Regions from separate parts of the Kribbella sp. NBC_01245 genome, predicted to be linked through region 2. Evidence: riboswitches for the same ligand, from Rfam matches in the RefSeq annotation. Region 2 holds a riboswitch; the other holds the start of a gene.
What was found. A riboswitch is a leader RNA that binds a small molecule or an ion and turns the genes downstream of it on or off. The one in region 2 is predicted to bind glycine.
Positions count from the first base shown of each region.

Region 1: linked by a shared signal. The riboswitch ahead of gcvP (aminomethyl-transferring glycine dehydrogenase) and the one ahead of glyA (serine hydroxymethyltransferase) in region 2 are both predicted to bind glycine.

Region 1 is NZ_CP108487.1:2,019,353-2,022,564, reverse strand. Features, by position in the region: gene OG394_RS08905 (bifunctional nuclease family protein) at 1-185, shown strand, start outside; gene OG394_RS08900 (MerR family transcriptional regulator) at 691-1,314, shown strand; glycine riboswitch at 1,436-1,534, shown strand; gene gcvP (aminomethyl-transferring glycine dehydrogenase) at 1,627-3,212, shown strand, end outside.
Region 2 is NZ_CP108487.1:883,743-886,954, forward strand. Features, by position in the region: gene OG394_RS03740 (family 43 glycosylhydrolase) at 1-231, shown strand, start outside; gene glyA (serine hydroxymethyltransferase) at 252-1,562, opposite strand; glycine riboswitch at 1,617-1,712, opposite strand; glycine riboswitch at 1,713-1,807, opposite strand; gene OG394_RS03750 (M15 family metallopeptidase) at 1,871-2,488, opposite strand; gene OG394_RS03755 (response regulator transcription factor) at 2,576-3,212, shown strand, end outside.

The sequences.
Region 1 (3,212 bases), 1.1 Mb from region 2:
ATTCGATCGCCCTCGCCCTGCGAACCGGCACCCCGCTGTTCTGCGCCGACGAGATCCTCGCCGAGGCCGGTATCCCCGTGCCCGAACTGGACTCCGCCGACGACGAGGTCGAAGAGGAAGAAGAGGTCGAGCGCTTCCGCGAATTCCTCGACCAAGTCTCCCCAGAAGACTTCGACAAAAGCTAACGCCCCGCAGCCGACGTCCGTCCCCCTCGGCGACGGTCGGACGCGGAATGCGGCTCACCAGGCGCGCGCCCTTTCCTTCTCCGCGAGTGGTCGAAGACCATCTGCGCCATCCCAGAAGGCGTTCGCGTCATCCCTGAACCATCCGCGAGTGGTCATCCTCTGAACCTCCCGCGAGTGGACGGGGCATGACGCGACCACTCGCGGCAGGAGGACGGCGGAGGGGTGACCACGGGGTTGCATTCATCGGTCCGAAACTGCCCTCTCGGCACAGCGGGCCGGCACAGGTCTGCGGCGGGAGAGGGCAGTTTCGGACCGATGAATGCAACACCCTCACCCTCAGGTAACGATTGAGGTTGGTTGCTGCGACACGCACGTCGCTCGATGCCCACGTCGTTGACCGGCCCTGTTCGGCGGCCTACCGTGAAGGAGTTGTGGGGTGTGTAACTCCACCGATGTGATCCGCTCCTTTCAGGCATCAGAACGGGTTTTCTAGGGAGGCTCTGGCGTGACACGCACCGGCGACACCGATGTGACGGCGCAGACCGTCGCACAAGAGAGGTCGGAAGCGCACGCCGAGGCCGCCGCGACCGCTGGCGTGCAGGGTCTGCTCTTCGACGATGACCTCTCACCGATGCCGGACGATGTCGGCTTCCGCGGTCCGACCGCGTGTGCCGCCGCCGGTATCACCTACCGCCAGCTGGACTACTGGGCCCGGACGGGTCTGGTGGCGCCGACGGTGCGCCCGGCGACCGGTTCCGGTACGCAGCGGCTCTACGGTTTCCGCGACGTACTGCTGCTCAAGGTGATCAAGCGGCTGCTCGACGCCGGTATCTCGTTGCAGCAGATCCGTACGGCGATCGCCCACCTGCGCGAGCAAGGCATGGACGATCTGACCCAGATCACGCTGATGAGCGACGGCGCGAGTGTCTACATGTGCACCTCGCCGGATGAGGTGATCGATCTGCTGGCCGGCGGTCAGGGCGTGTTCGGTATCGCGCTCGGCGGCGTCTGGCGTGAGGTCGAGGGCTCGCTGTCCGAGCTGCCGACCGAGCGGGTCGGCTCCGACAGTGACACCGCTCACCACAGCGACGAGCTGGCCGCCCGCCGCCGCGCGCGCATGACCGGCTGAACCAAGAACCAAACGCACCAAACGCACCAATCGAGCCTGCGCCGGATGACCGGTCGCAGGCTCGATGCTGGACCGGGCGGACCACGCTGGTACGCTCGGCTGGTAGTTGAAATGCCGCCGTGCACAGCACTCGGGAGAGTCTCAGGCGAACCAAAAGCCTGGGCGCCGAAGGGGCAATTCCTCCCCGGAACCTCTCAGGCCCATGGACCGGGTGCCACAGGCGACTCTGAAGTGGGTGCCCCCTGCCCGTGACAGAGGGGGAGGGCCACCAGCAGCACCGACATCCTTGTCAGCAGCAACGGAGCCTTCTCGATGACTGAAATCCACCCGCAGACCTCAGCCGTGTTCGCCGACCGGCACATCGGGCCCCGCCCGGACGAGATCGCGCGCATGGTGCAGACCCTGGGGTACGCCGATGTCGACGCCCTCGTCGACGCCGCCGTGCCCGCCTCGATCCGGTCGACCGAGGCGCTCCGGCTGCCCGAACCGGCCTCCGAGGTCGACGCCCTGACGGAGTTGCGAAGCCTTGCCGCCCGCAACAACATCGCGACCACGATGATCGGCCAGGGCTACTACGGCACCTTCACGCCGTCGGTGATCGTCCGCCGCCTCGTCGAGAACCCCGCCTGGTACACGGCCTACACGCCGTACCAGCCCGAGATCTCCCAGGGCCGCCTCGAAGCCCTTCTGAACTTCCAGACCGCCGTGTCCGACCTGACCGGCCTCCCCACCGCGAACGCGTCTCTCCTCGACGAGGGCACGGCCGCCGCCGAGGCGATGACGCTGGCCCACCGGTCGAACAAGAAGTCCAAGTCGAACCGCTTCCTGGTCGACGCCGACTGCTTCGCCCAGACCATCGCCGTCGTGCAGACGCGTGCGGAGGCGCTCGGCCTGGACGTCGTCGTCGCCGACACGTCGGACGGCATGCCCGAGGGCGACTACTTCGGCGTGCTCGTGCAGTACCCGGGCTCCGGTGGCGTCGTACGTGATCTCAAGCCGCTCGTCGACGCTGCGCACGAGGCCGGCGCGCTGGTCGCGGTGGCGACGGACTTGCTGGCGCTGACGTTGCTCGCTTCGCCGGGTGAGGCTGGTGCCGATATCGCGATCGGCTCGTCCCAGCGTTTCGGCGTGCCGCTGTTCTACGGCGGTCCGCACGCGGGCTTCATGTCGGTTCGCGCCGGGCTCGAGCGCTCGTTGCCCGGTCGCCTCGTCGGCGTCTCGCGCGATGTCGACGGTGCCCCGGCGTACCGGCTGGCGCTGCAGACCCGCGAGCAGCACATCCGCCGCGAGAAGGCCACCTCCAACATCTGTACGGCGCAGGTCCTGCTGGCCGTCGTCGCTTCGATGTACGCCGTCTACCACGGGCCTGACGGTCTGAAGGCGATCGCGGACCGGGTGCACGACCACGCGGACAACCTCGCCGCCTCGCTGCGTGCGGGTGGTGTCGAGGTCGTGCACGACGACTTCTTCGACACCGTGCTCGCGCGCGTTCCCGGCCGTGCGGCGGACGTGGTCGACAACGCCCGGCAGACCGGCATCTGGCTGCGTCTCGTCGACGCGGACCACGTCGGTATCTCCTGCGACGAGAAGACCGACGCCAGCGCGCTCGTCGGGGTGTGCCGCGCGTTCGGCGTCACCTTCGACGCCTCACTCACCGGCGCGAAGCTGCCGGCAGAGGTCACGAGGACCAGCGAGTACCTGACACATCCGGTCTTCAACACCCACCGCTCCGAGACGGCCATGCTGCGCTACCTGCGCAAGCTGTCCGACTACGACTACGCGCTCGACCGCGGCATGATCCCGCTCGGCTCGTGCACGATGAAGCTGAACGCCACCACCGAGATGGAGGCGGTCACCTGGCCCGAGTTCGCCGATCTGCACCCGTTCGCCCCGATCGA
Region 2 (3,212 bases):
CGGTCGGGTAGCTACACCCTGCACGTCGGCTATGCCAACGGCACGAGTGGCACCGCCACCCACGGTGTCGTTGTCAACGGCAACAATCAGGGGTCGGTGAGCTATCCCGCGACCGGCTGGGACAACTGGCGGCAGGCCTCCGTTTCGATCAGCCTCAACGCCGGGTTCAACCGCATCCGGCTGACCAAGGGCGCCGCCTACGCCGAGGTCGACTACCTCGAAGTCCAATAGACCCTGCGCCGTCGGGCAGGTCAGAGTGCTGGGTAGAGCGGGAATTTCGTTGCCAGGTTGGATACTCGGGTCCGCAGCTCGAGGGTGAGCTGCTCGGTCGGCTGATGGATGAGCGCGGTCGCGATGATGTCCGCGACCTCGGTGAACTCGGCCGGGCCGAAACCACGGGTGGCGAGTGCGGGGGTGCCGATGCGCAGTCCCGAGGAGACCATCGGCGGCCGCGGATCGAACGGGACGGCGTTGCGGTTCACGGTGATGCCGACCGTATGAAGCCGGTCCTCGGCCTGCTGCCCGTCGAGTTGCGAGTTCCGCAGGTCGACCAGCACGAGATGGACCTGGGTGCCTCCGGTGAGAACGGAGATTCCGGCCGCCCGAACGTCGTCGGCCAGTAGTCGTGCCGCCAGCGTGCGCGCACCCGCCAGAGTACGGCGCTGCCGGTCGCGGAACTCCTCGGTCGCGGCCAGCTTGAACCCCACTGCCTTGGCGGCGATCACATGTTCCAGCGGTCCGCCTTGCTGACCTGGGAAGACCGCTGAGTTGAACTTCTTCGCCAGGTCCGCGTGATTGGTCAGGATCACACCGCCGCGAGGTCCACCGAGCGTCTTGTGCGTGGTCGTTGTCACGACGTCCGCGTGCGGGAGTGGGTTCGGGTGCAGGCCCGCGGCGACGAGGCCGGCGAAGTGGGCCATGTCGACCATCAGGTACGCGCCGACGAGGTCGGCGATCCGCCGGAACTCGGCGAAGTCCAGGTGCAGTGAGTACGCCGACCATCCGGCCACGATCAGTTTCGGCCGGTGCTCGAGTGCGAGCCGCTCGACCTCGGCCATGTCGACGGCGAAGTCGGTGTCGCGGACGTGGTAGGCGACGACGTCGTACAACTTGCCGCTGTAGTTGAGGCGCATGCCGTGCGTGAGGTGGCCGCCGTGCGCGAGGTCGAGGCCGAGGATCGTGTCGCCGGGATCGAGCAGGGCGACCATGGCGGCCGCGTTCGCCTGGGCGCCGGAATGTGGTTGGACGTTCGCGAAGCCGGCGCCGAACAACTGTTTGACCCGATCGATGGCGAGCTTCTCGACGACGTCGATGTGCTCGCAGCCGCCGTAATAGCGGCGACCGGGGTAACCCTCGGCGTACTTGTTGGTCAGGACGGAGCCTTGTGCCTGCATCACCGCGATCGGGGCGAAGTTCTCGCTGGCGATGAGCTCGAGAGTGTCCTGCTGGCGTCCGAGTTCTGCCTCGATCGCGGCGTGGATCTCGGGATCGAAGTCGGCCAGCGACTGGTCGTGGGTGCTCAGGTCGCGGGTGTGCTTGGACGTATCGCGCGATGTCGTCATCAGTGGGAGGCTCCCTTGTCAGACACCGCAGGTTGCGGTGCCACGGTTGGGTGACCTCCCCGCTCTGTCATCGGTACCTGAGAGCTTCACCGCCGGTGGGCGGCTTGCACCGTGGGCGCAGGACCAGGGTCCTGTCTTTCCAGAGTTCGCCTCATCGGAGCGGTAATTGGGCCTGAGAGATTCTGGGGAGAGTTGCTCCTTCGGCGCCTCGCCATGGTGGACGAGAGCTCTCCCGCCCCGATTCGAGCGGCGCGATATGCAGTTGGGCCGCTGACTCTAGGTCGAATCCCGCAACATGGTCAACACGGTCATTGCTGCATCCTTGGATCGTGGGTGGGGTCGGCGTACATCGGAGGGCAACCATCACCGGTCGCCTGGGGGCGTAGCTCGTAGTGCCAGGGCTCGTTGCGGTAGATCTGGCACAGTCCGTACTTGGCGCCGTGGTCGGACAGCCACGCCTTGGCATCGGCGTGCCCGATGTCGACCGCGTGCCCGGACACGTGCGGAGACTTGTCGGGGGTGGCTACCCATCGGGAAGCTTCCTCTGCCGAGCCGTACTTCGAGATCGCCTCGCGAAGAAGCTGATTCTGGTACGCCGGGGAGCGCCATCCGCTGTTGATGTAGAACTCGACGCCGTCGTCAACGGCATCGGTCGCCGCCTCGCGCAGGGCCTGGAGCAGCTCGGGGTCGAGGTTGGCCACGCCGGGATACTCGTCGTCGAACACTGTGACGCGGTCGGGGAGGGAGCCGCCATCCTCGGTGGTCGTACCGCCTTGGCCGCTTTGGTCGCCGACTTCGCCGAATGAGGGCGTCAAAGCCGACCGATAGACGAAGAGTCCGATGACCGCGGCGGTGACGACGACCAGGCCGACGGCGTAGGACCGGGGAGTCCTGCGGGAGGTTTTTCCTGTTGCCGTTTGACTCATGCTGTCAGTCAAGGCATCGCGAGGTTGCCAGCACGTATGGCGTTTTGAATACGCCGACGATATGCGCCAACTCGTAGCATCGGGAGTATGCGTGTGCTGGTTGTCGAGGATGAGCCCTACATGGCCGAGGCCATCCGCGATGGCCTACGCCTGGAGGCGATCGCGGCCGACATCGCCGGCGACGGGGACACCGCGCTGGAACTGCTGAGCATCAACACGTACGACATCGCCGTCCTCGACCGCGATATCCCGGGCCCTTCCGGCGACGAGATCGCCAAAAGCATCGTGGCCTCCGGCAACGGTATGCCGATCCTGATGCTCACCGCGGCCGATCGGCTCGACGACAAAGCCACCGGGTTCGAGCTCGGCGCTGACGACTACCTCACGAAGCCCTTCGACCTTCGAGAACTCGTGCTCAGGCTCAGGGCACTCGACCGCAGGCGCGGCCACAACAGACCGCCCGTGCGGGAGATCGCAGGCCTGCGGCTGGATCCGTTCCGCCGCGAGGTCTACCGCGATGGACGGTACGTCGCGCTCACCCGGAAACAGTTCGCCGTGCTCGAGGTTCTCGTCGCTGCCGAAGGCGGTGTCGTCAGCGCCGAAGAGCTACTGGAACGAGCGTGGGACGAGAACGCCGACCCCTTCACGAACGCCGTGCGGATCACCGTCTCGGCACTGCGCAAACGGCTCGGAGAACCCGGGATCATCGCCACCGTGGCCGGCG